Regions from separate parts of the Micromonospora sp. CA-240977 genome, predicted to be linked through region 1. Evidence: riboswitches for the same ligand, from Rfam matches in the RefSeq annotation. Region 1 holds a riboswitch; each other region holds the start of a gene.
What was found. A riboswitch is a leader RNA that binds a small molecule or an ion and turns the genes downstream of it on or off. The one in region 1 is predicted to bind cyclic di-AMP.
Positions count from the first base shown of each region.

Region 2: linked by a shared signal. The riboswitch ahead of ACQPWW_RS02805 (coiled-coil domain-containing protein) and the one ahead of ACQPWW_RS00420 (NlpC/P60 family protein) in region 1 are both predicted to bind cyclic di-AMP.
Region 3: linked by a shared signal. The riboswitch ahead of ACQPWW_RS26365 (coiled-coil domain-containing protein) and the one ahead of ACQPWW_RS00420 (NlpC/P60 family protein) in region 1 are both predicted to bind cyclic di-AMP.
Region 4: linked by a shared signal. The riboswitch ahead of ACQPWW_RS11095 (C39 family peptidase) and the one ahead of ACQPWW_RS00420 (NlpC/P60 family protein) in region 1 are both predicted to bind cyclic di-AMP.

Region 1 covers NZ_CP192055.1:85,288-90,370, reverse strand. Annotated here, with positions in the region: gene ACQPWW_RS00440 (cellulose binding domain-containing protein) at 1-236, shown strand, start outside; tRNA gene ACQPWW_RS00435 (tRNA-Gly) at 468-541, opposite strand; gene ACQPWW_RS00430 (pyridoxamine 5'-phosphate oxidase family protein) at 708-1,268, opposite strand; gene dcd (dCTP deaminase) at 1,368-1,946, shown strand; gene ACQPWW_RS00420 (NlpC/P60 family protein) at 2,009-2,995, opposite strand; cyclic di-AMP (ydaO/yuaA leader) riboswitch at 3,063-3,198, opposite strand; gene ACQPWW_RS00415 (N-acetylmuramoyl-L-alanine amidase) at 3,434-5,083, shown strand, end outside.
Region 2 covers NZ_CP192055.1:576,629-581,711, reverse strand. Annotated here, with positions in the region: gene ACQPWW_RS02815 (copper-translocating P-type ATPase) at 1-1,065, opposite strand, end outside; gene ACQPWW_RS02810 (YibE/F family protein) at 1,375-2,748, shown strand; cyclic di-AMP (ydaO/yuaA leader) riboswitch at 2,915-3,045, shown strand; gene ACQPWW_RS02805 (coiled-coil domain-containing protein) at 3,050-4,069, shown strand; gene ACQPWW_RS02800 (carbonic anhydrase) at 4,127-4,849, opposite strand; gene ACQPWW_RS02795 (helix-turn-helix transcriptional regulator) at 5,076-5,083, shown strand, end outside.
Region 3 covers NZ_CP192055.1:5,849,901-5,854,983, forward strand. Annotated here, with positions in the region: gene ACQPWW_RS26355 (HelD family protein) at 1-586, shown strand, start outside; gene ACQPWW_RS26360 (cation diffusion facilitator family transporter) at 694-1,611, shown strand; cyclic di-AMP (ydaO/yuaA leader) riboswitch at 1,723-1,854, shown strand; gene ACQPWW_RS26365 (coiled-coil domain-containing protein) at 1,860-2,927, shown strand; gene ACQPWW_RS26370 (hypothetical protein) at 3,117-3,617, shown strand; gene ACQPWW_RS26375 (SRPBCC family protein) at 3,812-4,279, opposite strand; gene ACQPWW_RS26380 (PfkB family carbohydrate kinase) at 4,468-5,083, shown strand, end outside.
Region 4 covers NZ_CP192055.1:2,393,983-2,399,065, forward strand. Annotated here, with positions in the region: gene ACQPWW_RS11090 (hypothetical protein) at 1-570, shown strand, start outside; cyclic di-AMP (ydaO/yuaA leader) riboswitch at 855-996, shown strand; gene ACQPWW_RS11095 (C39 family peptidase) at 1,241-2,062, shown strand; gene ACQPWW_RS11100 (alpha/beta fold hydrolase) at 2,196-2,942, shown strand; gene ACQPWW_RS11105 (CDP-glycerol glycerophosphotransferase family protein) at 3,015-4,703, opposite strand; gene ACQPWW_RS11110 (D-ribitol-5-phosphate cytidylyltransferase) at 4,738-5,083, opposite strand, start outside.

The sequences.
Region 1 (5,083 bases):
TGCCGATCAACGGTTGGACGCTCAGCTTCACCTTCCCCGGTGACCAGCACATCGTCCAGTCCTGGTCCGCCACCGTCCAGCAGAGCGGTGCCACCGTCACGGCCCGGAACCCCAGCTACAACCCCCTGGTGGCGCCGGGCGCCTCGGTGGTCTTCGGCGTCCTGGGCACCTGGCAGGCCAGCGACGCGGTGCCGATCGCGTTCACGCTCAACAACGTCAGCTGCGCCGCCGGGTAGCCCGCGCACCGGACCGCGGGACGTCTGGGCGGCCAGGCGCCCGGGGGCCACTCCCGGCAGGCCCGCCGTCGCAGAGCGCGGATCCTAGGGAAGCCTCAAGCCGAGCAGGCGTCGGACGCGACCGGTCGCCGAGGACGACGGGACGGGCTAATGGCACACCACCCTGTTTCAGCCCTCTGAAACTACGGAAGCCCCGGCGGGACCATCGGTCCTGACCAGGGCTTCCGTGCGTGGAGCGGGTGACGGGAATCGAACCCGCACTGTCAGCTTGGGAAGCTGATGTTCTGCCATTGAACTACACCCGCAAGCGGCACCACTGTACCCGAGTCGCCGAGCCTGTGCACCCAGGCACCCCCGCCCGCCACCTGTCCGCGCCGGCAGGGACGGGTCGGTGCCAGCGGCGGTCGAGGGCTCACCAGCGGTGCCGGCTCCGTCAGTACAGAGCCGGCACCGATGGTCGCTGGGCCGTGGTCAGGCGGCCGTGCACTGGACGTCACGGCTGCGGCGGGTTGGGCGGGTCTGCGGTACGGCGACCGGCGCGGCAGCCGCCGCCGACGGGGCCCGTGGGTCGAGCCAGACCCGAACGGCCGGCCGGGCCGGCGCGAGGCCCGGAATGCCAGCGGTGTGCTGCTCGCGGCGCGTCAGCATCGCCACGTCGACGGTGAACTCGAACAGTTGCCAGTCGACCAGCGGCTCCGCGCGAGCGCCCTGCGCCAACCTGGCGACTCGCGCCGGATCGGTCACCGGACGGGCGCGCCCCGCCACGTACGCCTCGTCGTCGCTCTCCTCCGGAGGGAACGAGTGCAGCGCGTAGCGGCCGTCGCGCTCGAGGTCACGGCGCTTCGGGGAGTCGATGATGAAGCAGAACAGACCCTCGTCGGTGATCACCGGGGAGACCGGATGGACGCGGGGCCCGCCGTCGGCGCGGACGGTGGCCAGGTAGCCGAAGCCCGGCCCGTACTGCTGGAGGAGAACGCGGATCCCGTCGGCGAGTCGGGGCTCGTCGGCGGCGAATTCGGACCAGGAAGCCATGCCAGCATTCTATCGAACAAATGTACGAGCAGCGACCTCGACGCGCTGGTCACCGGCACCGAATCCGGGCACTTTCGGCGGCGCGGCTATGGTGGTCCGATGCTGCTCTCCGACCGCGACCTGGTCTCCGAGATCAAGGCCGGCACGCTGGGCCTGGAGCCGTTCGAGCCCACCCTGGTCCAACCCTCCAGCATCGACGTGCGACTGGACCGACTGTTCCGGGTCTTCAACAATCACCTCTACACCCACATCGACCCGGCGATGCAGCAGGACGACCTGACCTCGGCGGTCGAGGTGCCCGACGGGGAGCCGTTCGTGCTGCACCCCGGGGAGTTCGTGCTCGCCTCGACGCTCGAGGTCATCTCGCTTGGCGACCAGCTCGCCGGCCGACTGGAGGGCAAGAGCTCACTGGGCCGGCTCGGGCTGCTCACGCACTCCACCGCCGGCTTCATCGACCCCGGCTTCTCCGGTCACGTCACGCTGGAACTCTCGAACGTGGCGAACCTGCCGATCACCCTCTGGCCGGGCATGAGGATCGGGCAGCTCTGCATCTTCCGGCTCTCCTCGCCGGCCGAGCACCCGTACGGGTCGGCGGTCTACGGCTCGCGCTACCAGGGGCAGCGGGGGCCGACACCGAGCCGCGCCTGGCAGCACTGGCGCACCTGGCCCACCCGCTGACCCCGTGACGACGAGGGCCCGTCGCGACTCGTCGCGGCGGGCCCTTCGGTCAGCTCTCTCGATCAGCCTGGACGGCCGTAGCTGTGGATCGGGCCGTCGTCGACCTTCTTCATCTTGATCGGTTGACCGGCCTGCGAGGCGTGCACCACCCAGCCGCCGCCGACGTACATGCCGACGTGGTGGATGTCGCTGTAGTAGAAGACCAGGTCGCCGGGGCGTAGGTCGGCCCTGCTGACGTTCTTGGTGGCGCGGCTCTGCGCGGCGGCGTTGTGCGGCAGGGACACCCCGGCCTTCGCCCAGGCGGCCAGCATCAGCCCGGAGCAGTCGTACGAGTTCGGGCCCTCGGCACCCCAGACGTAGGGCTTGCCGATCTGCGCGCAGGCGAACTTGACAGCCGTGCCGGCGGCGCCGCCGGGGTAGCTGCCGGGGCAGGGCGCCGGGCGCAACGGACCGCCGCCACCGCTGCCGTACACCTTGAGGCGCAGCTTCTGCAGCTTGTCGATCTCCTCGTTGATCTGCTTCTTCTTCGCCGCCAGCTGAGCCTCGGTGCGGGTCAGCTGGGCCACCATCTCGTCGAGCGGCGCCTTCTGGCTGGCCAGCTCGTCGCGCAGGTCGGCCACCTCGCGGATGTCCTGCTGCTGGTTGTGCGCGAAGCGGTCGAGTATCTCGAGTTGGCCGACCACCTCGCTGGGTGACTGGCTGCCCAGCACCGCGTTGACGGTCAGCACGGTCTCGCCCTTGTAGGCGCGCACGGCCAGAGCGCTGACCTTGTCCATCGCGGCGTCGACCTGACGCTCCAGCGGGGCGATCCGGGCGGCCAGCGCCTGGGCCTGCCTGCGCTTGGCGGCGAGGTCGATCCGGGTCGCGTTGTGCTGCTCGATGATCGGTTCGAGTTTGTTCCAGTCGGCGTCGATCTGGCGCTCGATCTCGGCGACGGACGGGTCGGCGTGGGCCGCCGTGGCGCTGCCGGTCAGGACGACGGCGACGCCGGCCAGTGCGGCGAGCGCGGTGGTGAAGCGGGACCAGCGTGGGCGCGGCGCGATCGACATCGGGCCGGCTGGTGCCGACCGCTCGGACGACGGCCGCGGGGCATGGAGTGCCACCGGGGTTCCGTACTCCTTCTTCCTGACCGCCTACCGGGTTAGCTGACGGGTTCGGGCGGGAAGTCGGCGCCCTACCGCAGTGGCTGCGGATTCACCCCGAGGGACATGGGTCCCCGGTTCGTTTGGAAACGACTCGGCGGTGTCGGTCCGTTACCACCCGGGCTGGGTGGAGCTGCTATCGGGCCGACGAATGACCAGAGTAGAGACGCTTGTTACCACTCCGCAACCCGTGCGGCCGTGACACTCCGTACCGATCGGAGAGGGTCACCGACCGTACGTGAAGATTTCTTTCCCGACGAGTCGACACATGGAAAGGTATTGACGCGGGCTCCCGGCCGGCGCGAAGGTGGCCTCATCTTCACCCGCGAAAATCTAGGGGGTTCGATGCACCATCCAACCCTGCTCGCCGGCCGGCGCGCACTGCTCGCCGTCGCCGTGGTCGCCGCCGCGACCGCGGTCCCACCACCCACCTACGCCGCCGCCGCACCCGCCGCCGACCGCCAGCAGCAGTACGCCGCCGCGGCGGCCGAGTACGGCGTACCGACCGACGTGCTGCTCGGCGTCTCCTACCTGGAGTCCCGCTGGGACAGCAACGCCGGCACACCCAGCACCAGCGGCGGTTACGGACCCATGCACCTGACCGACGCCCGACACGTGGCCGCGCTGCCCGTGGGGGGCCACCACGACACCGGCACCGAGGACCCGCGCGGCGACGACTCCCGTACCGCGCTGGCACCCGCGCCCCGGCCGGCCGAGGACCCGGCGCCACCCGCCGCCGCGTTGCAGACAGTGGATGCCGCCGCCGCCCTGACCGGCGCGGCCCCCGACGCGCTGCGCACCGACGCGGACGTCAACATCCGGGGCGGGGCGGCGCTGCTGGCCTCGTACCAGCGGGAGTTGGGCGCGCCGGTCGGCGCCGGCACCGACCCGGCCACCTGGTACGGCGCGGTGGCCCGTTACGCCGGCGCGGACAGCGCCGACGCCGCGGCGGCCTTCGCCGACGAGGTCTTCACCACCATCGGCGCCGGCGAGTCGCGGGTGACCGACGACGGCCAGCGGATCACGCTGCCGGCCCGCGCGATCCGTCCGGAGCGCTCCTGGCTGGACCGACTGGGTCTGCGCCGACTCGCCCGCCCGGACGGGCTGGAATGCCCCCGGACCATCTCCTGCGAGTGGATCCCGGCGCCCTACGCGGCGTTCGGCGAAGGGGACTACGGCAACCACGACCTGTCCGACCGGCCGGCCCGGCAGAAGATCGAGTACATCGTCATCCACGACACCGAGGGAAGCTGGGCCACCACCCTGCAACTCGTCCAGGACCCGACCTACGTGAGCTGGCACTACACGCTGCGTTCGGTGGACGGGCACGTCGCCCAGCACGTCCGGACCAAGGATGTCGCCTGGCACGCCGGCAACTGGTACGTCAACGCCAAGGCGGTCGGGCTGGAGCACGAGGGCTTCGCGGCGCAGGGCACCTGGTACACCGAGGCGATGTACCGGACCTCGGCGAAGCTGGTCCGGCACCTCGCGCTGCGGCTGGGCGTCCCGCTGGACCGCCAGCACATCATCGGCCACGACAACGTGCCCGGCACCATCGCCGCGAACGTCAGTGGGATGCACTGGGACACCGGCCCGTACTGGGACTGGACCCACTACTTCGAGCTGCTGCACGCGCCCCGGTTGGACACCGGCACCCCGGCCACCGGTCTGGTCCGGATCGACCCGGACTTCGCCACCAACCAGCCGGCGTTCGTCGGCTGCGTCACCGCCGGTGTGCCGTGCGCGCCACGCGGCTCCTCGGCGGTGGTGCTGCGCTCCGCTCCGGCCGCGGACGCGCCACTTGTCAACGACATCGCGCTCCGCCCGGACGGCAGCCCGAACACCATGGAGGTGTCGGACCACGGCGCCCGTGCCTCCGCCGGCCAGACGTACGCGCTGGCCGGTCGGCAGGGTGACTGGACGGCGATCTGGTACCTCGGGCAACGGGCCTGGTTCCACAACCCGGCGTCCGCGCCCACCGCCAGTTGGACCGTC
Region 2 (5,083 bases), 490 kb from region 1:
GGTCCGCATCCGCTCCAGCGCCAGCCGGTCCTTCACCAGGATCCCGGATCGCGCGGCCAGCGCCGTGGAGAGCGCGACGACCAGCGGGATGGCCAGGCCGAGCGCGTGCGGGCAGGCGATCACCAGGACGGTCACCGCGCGGACCACCGCCTCGTCGGGCTGGCCCAGCGCCGTCCAGACCAGCACGGTCAGCACCGCGGTGCCGCTCGCCACGTAGAACAACGCGGCGGCGAACCGGTCGGCGAGCAGTTGGGCCCGTCCACCGGCGCGCTGCGCCTGGGCGACCATGCGCTGGATGCCGGCGAGCGCCGTCTGCTCACCCAGTGCCTCGACCCGGACCCTGATCGCCGAGTCGGTGGCGACGGTGCCCGCCACCACCCGGTCGCCAACCGCGCGGGCAATCGGGCGCGACTCGCCGGTGATCATCGATTCGTCCAGCTCGGCCCGGCCGTCGACGATGCCTCCGTCCGCCGGCACCCGAGCCCCCGGGCGGACCAGCACCACGTCGCCGACCCGCAGCTCGCCGGCCGACACCGGTTCGACCCGCCCGTCCGCGGTCACCCGCTCGGTCTCGTCCGGCAGCAGCGCGGCCAGCGCCGAGAGCGCGCCGTGGGCCTGCCCGATGGCCTTCATCTCCTGCCAGTGCCCGAGCAGCATGATGGTGACAAGCGCCGCCAACTCCCACCAGAAGTCCAGGTCGAACGCGCCGGCACTGGTGGCCAGCGACGCGCTGTAGGCGACAGTGATCGCCATCGCGACAAGCAGCATCATGCCCGGCGTCCGGTCCCGCACCTCGCGGACCGCACCGACCAGGAACGGCCAGCCACCCCACCAGAACACCACCGAGCCGAGCACCGGCCCCACCCAGGTACGGCCCGGGACGCCGTCGTCCAGGCCCAGCTGATCCGACACGAGGTGGCTGGTCAGGACCACCGGGATGGTCAGCACCAGGCAGACCCAGAAACGACGGCGGAACATCTCCGGATCGTGCCCGGCGTGCCTGTCGTGCGGCGGGGGCGCGGCGTGGCGCCGGTGGTCGGGGTCGGCGGATGACTGAGCGGGCATGGCTCCAACATGCCCGCCCGGTGACCATCGCGCGGGCGGTTCGGCGCTCGACACTCCGTCCCGACCTGCGAGCCCGGAACAGGCTGGCTAGCATCTCCCCGATGGCCCTCCAGCTACCGCTGCGCGGTCGGGCACCGGCGTCGCCGCGACGTGGCGTCGCCTCCGGCCGGCCGGGCTGGACACTGACCGTCCGTGATCGGGCGGTCCTCGGTGAGCGAACCATCGCGCGTTCCGCCGTGTTTCCACGGCATCGCTGAACCGACCGGCACGCTGGCCCGTATCCCGCACCGGATCGTTGGGAGTCTCGACTTGGGTTCCGACCACGCCCGTCCCGCTCCGTCCGCCCCGCCCCGGGTGCGACGGATCCTCGTCATGACGGTGGTGCCCCTCTTCGTCGCCACAGTGCTCGCCGCGGCGCTGCTCTGGCCGCGCGGAGGAGCACCGCGGACCGACGGCGGAGCGGACGTGCCGCGCTACGCCGGCACGGTGACCCGGGTGGTGACCGAGCCGTGCCCGCCGCTGCCGTCGAGCCCCGAGGGCACACCCAGGGTCGGCGCCGGGCCGTGCGGCACCGTCGACGTCCGGGTGGACGACGGGCCCGCCACCGGCCAGCAGGTCCAGACACCGGTGCCCGACGGACCCGGTGCGCCCCGGGTGGACGTCGGCGACGAGGTCATCCTGGTCCAGTTGACCGACCCGACCGATCCCACAATCAGCAACTGGAACATCGCCGAGCACCAGCGCGGCACCCCGATGGTGTGGCTGGCGGTGATCTTCGCTGCCGCGATCGTCGCGTTCGGCCGATGGCGGGGGCTGGCCGCGCTCGCCGGGTTGGCAGCCAGCTTCGCCATCCTGCTCACCTTCGTGCTGCCGGGCATCGGCGCCGGCAAATCACCGCTCCTGGTGGCGGTGGTCGGCGCCGCTCTGATCATGTTCGTGGTGCTCTATCTGACCCACGGCGTCAGCGCGCAGACCTCGGTCGCGGTGCTCGGCACCCTGGGCAGCCTGGTGCTGACCGGCGTGCTCGCCACCATCGCCACGGCGGCAACCCACCTCACCGGCTTCGGCAGCGAGGACGCGACGACACTGTCGATGTTCCAGGGTGACGTGGACCTGCACGGCCTGCTGCTCGCCGGGATCATCATCGGTTCGCTCGGGGTGCTCGACGACGTGACTGTCACCCAGGCGGCCACCGTCACCGAGCTGGCGAACGCGAATCCCGGGCTGACCCGCATGCAGCTGTACCGCGCGGCGACCCGCGTCGGCCGGGCGCACATCGCCTCCACCGTCAACACCATCGTGCTGGCGTACGCGGGCGCGTCGCTGCCCCTGTTGCTCCTGCTCACCGCCGACTCGCGGCCGATCGGGCAGATCCTCACCAGCGAGTTCCTCGCGCAGGAGATCGTCCGCAGCGCGGTCGCCACCCTCGGGCTGATCGCCGCCGTGCCACTGACCACCGGGCTGGCCGCGATCGTCACCGCGGCCGGGCGCGCCGAAGCCACGCCGCCGGGCGACGCCGCCGCCCGGCCGCGCCCCCGGGCGGACCGGGCGGAGGCACTGGCCGCCCTCAACGCACCACGGACGGGGCGACCCGACGAGCCGGACCAGACGCGGACCCGGCCCCCATCCACCGCCACCGACGGGTGGCCGGAGTCGAACAGGAGCACGGAAACGGCATGGTGACACTCCTCAGCGTGACCAGATCGGGTCTTCCCCCTGAGAACCGCGTCACTGGTCACACACCGCTATGGCGAAATGACACTTTTGGTCGGCATCCAGGCGTAGCTCACCCAGTCGACTCTCGGGTAACCTCGCTGCCGGTTACCGATGAAGGCGCGAAGCGGCGCCTGCGGTGCCACCGCCCAATCGCCAACCGGCGAGCCGGGGACCCAGGTGTGTGGGGTGAATCCGCGTCAGCGGTAGGGGCCACTTCCGCCCCGAACCCGTCAGCTAACCCGGTCGGCGGTCGAGGGAAGGGAACATTGTGACGGCACCCCTACGCCGCTGGTTGACACCCGTGGTGGCCGTGATCGCCGCACTGACCGTGCTCGCCGGGCCCCTCCCGGCCCACGCCGCCCCGACGACCCCCACACCGTCCGGGCACGAGGAGGCCGACGAGCCCAAGATGCTCAACGACGTCATCGAGCAGGTGAACCGCGACTACTCCGCCGCCAAGTCCAAACTGGACAAGTCCAAGAAGCGGCAGTTGGAGTTGGCGCTGGAGGTGGACCGGGCCAAGGCCGACCTGGACGCGCTGGCGCCACAGGTCGGGCAGATCGCCGCCCAGTCGTACCGCACCGGTCGGATCGGCGCGCTCGCGATGCTGCTCGAAAGCGACGCTCCGGACACGTTCGTCCAGCGCGCCGCGATGCTCGACGAAATCAACATGGTGAACGAGAACAAGCTCGCCGAGGTCAACACCGTGAAGGCCCGTGCCGAGCAGGCCAAGTTGGCCCTCGACACCGAGGTCCGGGAACAGCAGAAGCAGACCGCCGTGATGGCCAAGCGCAAGAGCGAGGCAGACAAGGCGCTCGCCCTGGTCGGCGGCAAGGGCTTCACCGGCGGTCTGGTGGACGCCACCTCGCCGGTCGCCCGGATCGGGCCGGGCCGCACCGCCGACGGCGACTGGAAGGCGCAGTCCTGCAGCGAGGACGACCCCACCACGTCCGGCTGCGTCACGCCGCGCACGCTGCACGCGTACAAGGAGGTCAGGAGGGCCGGCTTCACCCGGTTCGTCGGCTGTCACCGCAACGGTGGACCGTACGAGCACCCGAAGGGCCGCGCCTGCGACTGGTCGCTACAGAAGAGCGGCTTCTCACCCTGGCACAACGAGGACACCCGGACGTACGGCAACAACGTCGCCGCGTTCCTCATCCGCAACGCCGACCGGCTGGGCATCTACTACGTGATCTGGAACCGGCAGATCTGGTTCCCGGCAACCGGCTGGAAGTCGTACAGCGGGCCGTCGAACCACACCGACCACGTGCACATGTCGATGCTCTGATCCGCGGCGTCTTCCGCCGAGGGCCGTTCCGCGTCGCGCGGAGCGGCCCTCGTCGTGTCAGGCGGCGGCGGCCGGGTCAGCCGACCCGGTCGGCACGTCGAGCGTCGCGAAGCCGGCCGGCACGGCGGCCACCGGGCGCGCCACTCCGGCGGCGAGCCGGTACGACACACCCACCACCGCGCACCGCCCCTGCGCCACCTCGGCGGCCAGCACTGGCGACTGCCGGAGCAGCGTCTCGACGGTCTGTGCGATGTGGATGTCGACGATGCCGTCGATGTCGTCCACACCCTCGGCCTCGGCCCGGCGCAGACTGGGCAGCACGGCGTCGACCACCGCCCCCAGGTGCCCGGGAGGCGGGGTGCCGGTCGCGGAGGACTCCCGCGCCGCCTGCACCGCCCCGCACGAGTCGTGGCCGAGCACCACCACCAGCGGGGTGCCGAGGACGGTCACCGCGTACTCCACGCTGCCGAGCACCTCCGGACCGGTGGTGTGCCCGGCCGTACGGACCACGAACAGGTCACCCAGCCCCCGGTCAAAGATGATCTCGGCGGCCAGGCGGGAGTCGGAGCAGCCGACGATCACCGCGAACGGGTGCTGCCCGTCGGCCACTGCGGCCCGGTGTCCGGCGTCCTGGTTGGGGTGGCGTGGAGCGCCGCTGACGAAGCGCCGGTTACCGGCGGTCAACTCGGCGTACGCCTGGGCCGGCACGCTGGCCGCGGCCGCCCGGTCGCCGGTCCGCTGCGGACCCGGCTGCCCGCCGGGAGTTCCAGGACGACTCATCCCCGCACCTCGTCTTCACGCGTCTGACCTGGTCAGAGGGCTTGTCAGCCGGGCCGGCGGCGGCGCTGGCTCGGGCTCCACCGTCACACGCACCGTAAAGTGCGTCAAGGTATGCGTGATTTAGATTTCATATGTTGACTCCGATTCGGCCCCTGGGTGACGCACCGGGCGCAGGACGGGCGAGACTCCCGGGGGCAGGGCGGACGTCCGGAGAGGTGGTCACACGATGGCGAG
Region 3 (5,083 bases), 1.8 Mb from region 1:
GCAGTGGCGGATGGTCGGGCGCCGTGGCCACCTGGCCTCCTGGACGGTGGTGGGTGACCCCGCGCAGACCGCGTGGACAGGTGATCCCGAGGAGCTGACCCGGGCCCGGGACCAGGCGCTGGGCCGGCGGAAGCGACACGACTTCACCCTCACCACCAACTACCGCAACTCGGCGGAGATCTTCGCGGTGGCGGCGGCGGAGATCCGCCGGCTCTACCCTGACCTGCCGTTGCCCACCGCCGTGCGCTCCACCGGGGTCGATCCGGTCGAGCTCGTGGTGCCCGCGACCGGGTTGGCGACCGCCGTCGTGAACGCGGCCGCCGGGCTGCTGGCCGAGGTGGAGGGCACGGTCGGGGTGATCACGCCGGTCCCCCGCCGCGACGAGGTCGCCGGTTGGCTCGACGCGCTCGACGCGCCGCGCCTACAGGTGGTGACCAGCCTGGAGGCCAAGGGCATGGAGTACGACGGGGTAGTGCTCGTCGCTCCGAGCGAGATCCGGGCCGATCCGGGTGCGGGGGTACGCACCCTGTACGTGGCGCTCTCCCGGGCCACGCAGCGACTCACCACCATCGATCCAACCGGCTGATCTGGAGCAAACTGCCTGGTGGGCCGGTGGCCTGCCCCATACTTGCATACATAGCGATGTGAGCATACATTTGACCGGGCCCCGACCGGCGACGGAAGGTGGATCTCGTGGGCGCAGGTCATGACCACCACCATGGGTCGGTCGCCAATGCCGCACACCAGCACAGGGGCCGACTCTGGGCGGCGTTCGGGCTGCTCGCCACCCTGATGGTGGTCGAGGCGGTGGCCGCCCTGCACACCGGCTCGCTCGCCCTGCTCTCCGACGCCGGGCACATGTTCACCGACGTGCTCGGCATCGGGATGGCGCTCGCCGCCATCACCGCGACCCGGCGGGCCACCGCCGACCCGCAACGCACCTTCGGGCTCTACCGACTCGAGGTCCTCGCCGCGCTGGCCAACGCCGTCCTGCTCTCCGGCGTCGCGATCTACGTGGTGATCGCGGCGATCCGCCGCTTCGGCGACCCGCACGAGGTCATCGCCGGTCCGATGCTCGCGGTGGCGGTGCTCGGCCTGCTCGCGAACATCGCCGCCTTCGCCCTGCTCCGCGCCGGAGCCCGGGAGAGCATCAACCTTCAGGGCGCCTACCTGGAGGTGCTCGGCGACCTGCTCGGCTCGCTCGGCGTGATCGGCGCGGCGTTGCTCATCGCCGTCACCGACTGGTGGTGGGCCGACCCACTCGTCGCGGTCGCCATCGGCGCGTTCATCCTGCCCCGCACCTGGCGGCTGGCCCGTGCCGCCGTCCGCATCCTGGTGCAGGCCGCCCCGGAACACCTCCAGGTGACCGCCGTGCACGACCGGCTGGCCGCCGTCCCCGGGGTGGTCGAGGTGCACGACCTGCACGTTTGGACGCTCACCTCGGGCATGGAGGTGGCCTCCGCCCACCTGACCATGGCGCCCGGCGCGGAGGTCGGCGCGGTGCTGACCGCGGCGCGCACCGCGCTGCACGACGACTTCCGGATCGAACACGCGACGTTGCAGATCGAACCCGGTGCCGCCTCCGGAGCCTGCGGCTCCATCGAGTGGTGACAGGCTTCTCGTGACGACGCACGCACCGTCCGTCACAACGGCTGCACCAGCCCCACCGGCACCGGTAAGCTCGGTCCCGGCCTCCACCAGGCGGCGCCCTCCAGGCGCCGGTGGCGGTCGCCGCCTAATCGCCCACCTGGGCGAACCGGGGAACCACGTTCCTGGGGTGCATCCGCGTCAGCGGTAGGGATCTTCCGTCCCGAACCCGTCAGCTAACCCGGTCGGCGGCTGACGGAAGGACATGCGCAGTGGCACCAGCACGACCACCCGCCGCCCGACTGGCGGCCCTGATCGTCGCGATGTTCGCCCTCGGCGTCGCGCTTCCGGCCGGCACCGCCTCGGCCGCTCCCCCGACCGGCCTCCGGGCCGCCGCCGCACCCGACTCCGACGAAGAGGGCGGCACCCCTTCGCTACGCGCCCAACTCGAGGCCGCCAGCAAGGGCTACCTGGACGCGAAACGCGCTCTGGACACCTCCGTGCAACGACAGCAACAACTCGCCACCCAGCTGAAGGGCATCGAGGTCGAACTCGCCCAGCGCGACGGCAAGGTCGGCCAGATCGCCGGCGTGGCGTACCGCACAGGCCGGCTCGGCGCGGTGTCGGCGCTGCTCAACAGCAGCAGCCCGGAGGGCTTCATGGACCGGGCCGCCGCCCTGGAGGCGGTGGCCGCCAACGAGGACCGGGTGCTGCGCGATCTGCTTGCCACCAAGGACCAGGCCAGTCGCACCCGGGCCGCCCTGAACGGCGAGATCATCGAACAACGCAAGCAGGTCGCGGTGATGGCCAAGCGCAAGGACCAGGCCGAACGGGCCCTGACCGTGGCCACCACCCCCAAGCCGCAGACCACCGCCGACGGCGGCTCCAACCGGGGCACCTCCACCGCCAACGCGAAGGCGGCGCCCCGCAACTCCGACGGCTCCTGGCCAGCCGAATCGTGCAGCGTCAACGACCCCACGCCCGCCAGCGGCTGCATCACGCCGCGCACCCTGCACGCGCTCAACCAGGCAAAGGCCGCCGGGTTCACCCGGTACGTCTCCTGCCACCGCCCCAGCGGCTCCGGTGAACACCCCAAGGGCCGGGCCTGCGACTTCGCCGCCCAGAAGGACGGCTTCGGCGGCAACGCCACAGGCGGCGACAAGACGTACGGCAACAACCTGGCCGCGTACTTCATCCGCAACGCCGACCAGCTCGCCGTGCTGTACGTGATCTGGTACCGGCAGATCTGGCTGCCCAGCAGCGGGTGGAAGTCGTACAGCGGCGCGGGCGGCACCCCGTCCACCGACCACACCAACCACGTCCACCTGTCGGTCTACTGACCCACCCGACAGTCCCCGGAATCGCTCCGGGGATGATCCACTCGCGTTCGCCGACTCCGGGGCATTTCCCGCGACGGGACACCCCGGAGTCGGCGATGCGGTCGCCCGGCCGGGCTACGTCGCCGGGCGTACCCCGGATGTCGTCGGCGGTCGGACGACCCGGACGGGGTCCGCGGGCAGCATCGCGGTATGCGTCGGATCCCACCCACCGCCCGCAAAGGGCTCCTCACCCTGCATCTGGTCACCTCGCTCGGCTGGCTCGGCGCCGACCTCGTGCTCCTCACCCTGGGCATCGCCGTGCAGCGCGGCGCCGACCCGGCGGTGGTCTACCCGGTCACGGCGCTGGTCGGCACTGTGCTGTTCGCGCCGCTGAGCGTTCTGGTCTGGCTGATCGGGGTCGCCAGCGCGCTCCTCACCCCGTGGGGCCTGTGGCGCTATCGCTGGGTAGTGGCCAAGCTCGTGCTCACCACGGTGATGGTCGGGCTGGTGCTGTTCCTGCTCACGCCGAACCTGCGGCACGCCGGCGTGGTGGGCGCCGCCCTCCCCGCCCGGGACCGCGCCGACCTGGTGATCGCACCCGCGGTGTCGACCAGCCTGATGATCATCGCGACGGTGCTGTCCACGTACAAGCCGTGGGGCCGACGTCCCGCCGCCCAACCCGCCCGCGCCGGCCGTGGCGGCAATCCGTGACCGCTGCCGTGACCGCGCTGCCGTGACCGCGCCGCGGTGATCGCGCCGCCGTGACCGCGCCGCGGTGATCGCGCTGGAACCAGGATGTAGTGGCATCCTCGCGCCCGCAGGCCACTACATCCACGATCGAGCACGATCATGGGCTGGGGCCACAAAGGCGGGACGGGGGCCGGGTGCCGGCGGGTGTGGGCCGGTCAGGCCGGGGGTGGGGAGTCGCCGGTGCGGTCGAGGGCCGGGCCGAGACGGGCGGCGAGGGCGAGGTGAGCGGCCCGTGCCTGGCGGAACGCGTACCGGAACAGCGGCGTCGGCGCGGTCAGGGTGATCTCGACGTCGATCCGGACCAGGCCCTCCGGCTCGGCGCGCAGTCGCGTGTGGTTGCGGACCGTCGTGGCGGGCCACTGGCGGGCCACCATGACGATCTCGTCGTCCTCGCTGATCAGCACGTCCGCGTGGTACGTGGTCCGGAAGCGCAGCGGGCCGGCCACCAGCCGGTCGTTGATCGTGTAGCTGGCCCGGGCGCCGGGTCGGGGCGGCACTTGGCGGACCCGGACAATCAGCGGATGCAGCTCGCCCTGTCGGGTCAGGTCACTGAGCAGCGCCGCTGCCTCGGCCGGCGAGCACCGGGCCTGGACGGTGTAGCTGAAGGTATCGCTGCTGCGCACGCGTCTCCCACCGTCGTTTGTCGCACGATCGTCCCGTACCGATGTCCGGCTGGCAACGCCCGACGGCCGCCGATGTCGGGGCGCAGCCCGGGCGATGGGATGCCGCATCACCAGTTGCCCTATTAGGGTCGGTTCGTGGGGAATCACCCGACCGTGCTGAAGGGCGGCATCATGAGCGGCGACGACGGATGAGCGGGCACGTGATGGTCTTCGCACCCACCCCGCAGCTCACGGTCACCGTGGACCAGCCGAACGAGCACCCGGAGCTGCATCTGCACCCCGGCGGGCAGGGCGTCTGGCAGGCCCGGATGGTGCTGTCGCTCGGTGTCGACGTGGTGCTCTGCGCCGCCCTCGGCGGCGAGATCGGCCAGGTGCTGGAGCCGCTCCTGGTCAGCGAGGGCGTGGACCTCAAGGTGGTGGTCCGGGACTCCGGCAGCGGCGGGTACGTGCACGACCGCCGGGGCGGCTCACGGCAGGAGATCGCCGACGTGCCCGGGCAGCCGCTGAGCCGGCACGAGCTGGACGAGCTGTACAACCTGGCGCTCGGCGAGGGACTCCGGGCCGCGGTGAGCGTCCTCAGTGGGCCGAACGAGCCGTGGTTGGTCCCGGCCGACCTGTACCGGCGCTTCGCCGCCGACCTCGCCGCCAACGGCGGCCGGGTGGTGGTCGACCTGTCCGGCGATCACCTCGCGGCGGTGCTGGAGAGCGGCGTGTTCTTCCTCAAGGTGAGCCACGAGGAGCTGATCCGCGACGGTCGCGCCCGCAGCGACGACAGCCTGGAGCTGACCCGGACCATGTACGAGC
Region 4 (5,083 bases), 2.3 Mb from region 1:
TACGCCGAGGAGGTGGCTGTCGCGGCGGCCGGCGCGGCCAGGACGGCCCAGCGGCGACGCGATGCCTGGCTGATCAGTCAGGAAGAGGTGGAACGCGCCTGGGCGCGGTACGACGAGGCGGACACCGCCGCGCGCCGCTTCGCGGGGTCCGGGGCGCTGCCCACGCCGGACACCCCCCGCACCCCGGCCGAGTACGCCGCCCGGGAGCGCTACCTGCACCGCGCGGCGACGGCGGCGTACTGGCGGGGCGACCTGACCATGGCGCAGCTCAGCGAGGTGTTCGGGCGGCGGCGCGGCTGGGATCCCCGGCGGCACCCGGTCGAGCAGGAAGCGCTGCTCAGCCGGTCGATCCGGGACGCGAGACGGGTCGACTACCAGGCCGCCGCCGCAGCGGAGCGGACCGCCTGGCGGGCCGCGGAACTGTCCGCCGAGTCGGCGCGCACCCTTGCCGACGAGGCGGGTTTGGCGGCGGCCCGGCTGCGGCCGAGCCGGACGCCAGCCCGCCGGCTGGTACGCGGGGTGTCCCGTCCCGCCGTCGTGGCACGCTGGCGTCCCGCCCGCGCGGGTTGAGCCCGATCCGTTACGTGAGCCGGGTCACCGTATTGCGGAATCGGGCGTCCGGCACGTTCGGCTCGATTTTTCCCGGAATTGTGGCCGCACTGTCGGCGACCTGTCCGGTTGTCGCCCACAGGCGTCACGGTAACCGCTTGTCCCATCGAGTCACATCATCGGCAGAACGCGCAGAAATTGCCGCGCCGATTGGGGTTTACGCAGGTGAACCTGGCTTGGCAGGGCGTGAACGGGCCAGTAGTGTCGTCCCGTCCGGTGCGGTAACCGATCGCAAGAGGCGACGCCGCGCCGACCCGCTCAATCGTGATGAACGAACCGGGGACCCATCAGCAAGTCCGGGGTGAATCCGCGAGCCACGGCCCGCGGTAGGGCGATCTTCCCGCCCGAATCCGTCAGCTAACCCGGTAGGCGGTGTCGGAAGGAGTTCCATCCTCGTGCAGCACCTTTCCACCCCTCGGCTGTTCCCTCGCCTCCACGGCGCGGCGGTGCCCCCGCTCATTCGTCTAGTGACGGTGAGCTGACCCCCCGGGTCATCGCCTAACCGCCCGGCCACGCCGGGCGTTCCCCTGAGCGGTTCACCATCCGCGGACCATCGTCCGCGCGCTGGCGCCTGCCCGGATACCGGTCCGGCCCCCGGTGTGCCGCTCTCCCCCGATCCGTGGAGGACCCCGTGAAGCACACACTGAAGCGTCAGCTCCGCCGCGTCGCGACCGAGCGCCCGTACCAGATCGTCGCCGCCTCCGCCGCGGCCCTCGTGATCGCCGCCACCACCGGCACCCTGCTCACCACCGCCGACGACGCGCCGGCCGGCCAGCGCACCGCGACCACTGTCGCCGAGATGCGCAGCGACATCGCCGCCGCCAACGACGCGTCTCCCCTGGCCAGCTCCGCGCCGACCGCCGCCCCGGCCACCAGCGCCGCCTCGCCCGCCGCCAAGGCCAGCACCAACCCGGACCTCACCCGCAAGCCGGAGCGGCCGAAGCCGCCGGCGACCAAGGTGCTCGACTACGACTACGAGGCGCAGAACACGTACTACAACTGCGGTCCGGCGGCCACCCGTAACGCGCTCAGCGCCACCGGGATCGACCGCACCCAGGAGGAGCTCGGCGCCGAGCTGGGCACCACCGAGATGGGCACCAACTCGGCCGAGGACACCACCCGGGTGCTCAACGCCGAGGTGAAGGGCTCCCCGTACCGGACCCGGATGTTCGCCGGCGCGCCCAGCCCGGCGCAGATGGACCGCCTCCAGGCCGACGTCGTCAAGGCCATCACCGACGGCCGGGGCGTGGTCGCCAACGTCGTCGGCGACGCCACCGACACCGACGGCGGCTGGCACTCCTACGGCGGCGGGCACTACATCGCCGTGGTTGGTTACAAGGACAACGGCCGCACGGTGCGCATCGCCGACTCGGCGAACCCGGCCGACCCGTCGTACTGGATCACCACAATCGACCTGGCCAACTGGATCGCCAGCCGGGGCTACTCCGCCTGACCCAGGCACGCTGGACCGCCACGGGCGCCGTCCCCCACAAGGGGCCGGCGCCCGTGGCGTCTTCCACGGCGGTCCGGGGTACGCCCCGTCGGCGACTCTCGTACCGGGCCGGGAACCGTGGGAGACTGCGGCCGTGGTGGATGAATCGGGTGGTCACGCCGGTCGAAGGCCGGTCCTGCTGCTGTTGCACGGGATGGGGACGACCGGTGACGTGTGGTTGCCCTGGGCGCCGCATCTCGCCCAACACTGGCCCGGTCGGTGGCTGGCACCGGACCTCGCCGGTCACGGCTGGGCGTCGCCGCTGCCGTCGTACTCCTTCGCCGGCTTCGCCCAGCGGATCGCGCAGGCCCTCGCCCCCGACGACCGGCTCGTCGTGCTCGGGCACTCGCTGGGTGGCGTGGTCGGCCTCGCGTTGGCCGCGCGCGACGCCGGGATGCCGGTGGACGCGGTGGTCGGGTTGGGCATCAAGGCGCTCTGGTCACCCGCCGAGCTGGAACGCGCCGCCGAGCTGGCCGCCCGCCCGGTGAGCTGGTTCGCCAGCCGTACCGAGGCGGCCCGTCGCTACCTGCGCGTCTCCGGGCTGACCGGTCTGCTCCCGCCGGACCATCCGGTGGTGGACGCCGGCCTCCGTCAGGTCGACGGTCGCTGGCGTCTGGCCATGGACCCGACCGCGTTCGCCGTCGGCGAGCCCGACCTGGTCGCGCTGCTCGCGGCCACCGACGTGCCGGTGGTGCTGGCGCGCGGCGAGCACGACCCGATGGTCACCGACGAACAGCTCAAGGAGTACGGCGTACCGGTCGCCACGCTGCCCGGTCTCGGGCACAACGCGCACGTGGAGGACCCGGCCGCCGTACTGGCGCTGCTCGACCCGTACCGCTGAGCTTTCCGCGGCGCGTCGCAGCGGATGGTGAGCGCCCGTCGTCCAGCCCCTGGCCTGGGCCGACAGCCCGGGTCAGGCCAGGGGGGAGAGCTGCGGAGCACGCTCGGCCGCAGCGTCCTCCGTTGTCGCCAGTTCCCGGCGCGCGGCGGTCAGGAACGCGTCGGCGTACGACTCGGCGGGGAAGTCACCCAGGTAGCGGCGGCGGGTGGCCCAGCGCTCCGCGGCCAGCGGGTCGGTGTCCAGCAGCGCGGTCAGCACCTCGTCCACGTTGGACAGGTCCCGCCGCAGCACGTAACCCGACGCGGCCAGCGGGAAACGCTCGGTGAACCGGCCGCCCTCGTCGCCCATGTCGGTCACCGCGTACGGCTTGCCGGAGTAGAGGTAGTCCGAGATCACCCCGGACACGTCGGAGACCAGCGCGTCCGACCGGTTCACGCACTCGGTCAGGCTCAGCTCGCGGGCGGCGGCGCCGACGACGTGCTGGCGTCCGCTGCGGGCCCGATCGGCGACGAGCAGCTCGGTCAGCCGGCCCAACTGGCGTGCCGACGCCGGGTTCTGTGTCGTGTACGGGTGGGCCCGCAGGATCACTGTCGCGCCGCGCTCCAGCAGCCGGCGCAGCAGCCCCTCGGCCACCGGCAGCGAGCAGTAGTCGGCGTCGGCGTGGTGCCCGGTCCAGGTGGGGGTGTAGAGCACTGTCGGGTGCGCCATCCCCGGTGCCGGCTCCGCGCGTACCTCGATCGACTCGACCTGCGGGCGGCCGACCACCACGAACTTGTCCGCCGGGATCCGCACGCCGGCGCGGGCGTACCTGTCGATCGCGGCCGGGCCGGCCACGAAGATCCGGTCGAAGATCCCGGACACCGGGTTGGCGCTCGGCGCCTTGTCGCTGTCGCCGTGGTGCAACTGCACGTGGGTGAGCTGGGTGAAGCGGATGCAGTGGCTGTTCTTCGCCCCGTGGTTGACGTAGAACGCCGCCCGCAGGCTCGGCACCAGCGCCTCGTCCATCGCCCGCAGGGTGGGGCAGTAGACCACCGGCGCGTTTGTGGCCGCGGCGATCGGGGCCAGGAACTCCGGCTCGCGCAGCACGACCAGGAACGGCCGGCCGATCCGTTCCAGGTACGGCAGCCACATGGTGACCTGGTATTCCGAGCCGGGCGGCGCGGAGAAGTAGAGCAGGAACTCCGGCTGGTGCCGGCGCAGCGCCCGCGCCACCGGCCCGCCACCGGCTCCCGGCCGGAACCGCCGCCGGGCCAGGTCCAGGGCGACCACCCCGGTGCCCGCGCCGACCAGCAGGCTCGCGGCCAACGCCACGCCCGCCGGCAGGGTGAGCGCGGCGGCGAGCGCCAGGACGGCGAGCAACCCGAGCAGGGCGGTGCCGAGCCGGTCGGCGATCAGCGGCGTCCAGGCGCGGACCGGCAGGTTGGCCGTGCGGATCTCCAGGTTGCCGGCGGTGCGCAGGGGCCCCACCAGCAGCACCAACCCCAGCAGGACCAGGGCGGTGGCGACAAGCGTGAGGTGGAGCCCGTCGTCCAGCCGCCGGGAGTAACCGACAAGGATCGCGGCGGCGATCAGCGTCGTCTCCGCGACGAGGTCGGCGGTGGGCCGGATCCGCTGCTCGGCGACCGAGGCGGCCAGCGCGGCGACGGCCAGCGCCAGCCCCCAGCCGGTGGCGCCGGTGAGCGCCAGCACGACAAAGGCCAGCACGGCCAACCCGGTGCTCAGGCACCGGGCGGCCAGCTTTCGGACCAGGTCGCCGCGCATGTCGCTCCGTTCGTGGTTCCGCCGCCGGTCGGGGTCAGTTCGCCGAGACCGCGCCGGCCGGCGTCGCGACCTGGCCGGGCCCGGTCTGGGCCGGCACGCTCGGCGTGGGTCCGTCGCCAGGCGCCCGGCGTACGTCGATGACCTGACCGGTCAGGTCGGAGATCAACACGTCGAGTGACGACTGGGCGACGGCCTCCGCGGCGAGCAGGGTGTGCTCCGGCTCCTCGCCGAAGGCCCGCGTGCGCATCGGCGTGGCGGTGCGCTCCGGGTTGATGCAGTTGACGCGGACGCCGACGTCGGCCCACTCGTCGGCGAGCGCCTGGGTGAGGTTGACCAGGGCCGCCTTGGTGGCCGAGTAGAGCGCGTAGCGGGCCCGCCCC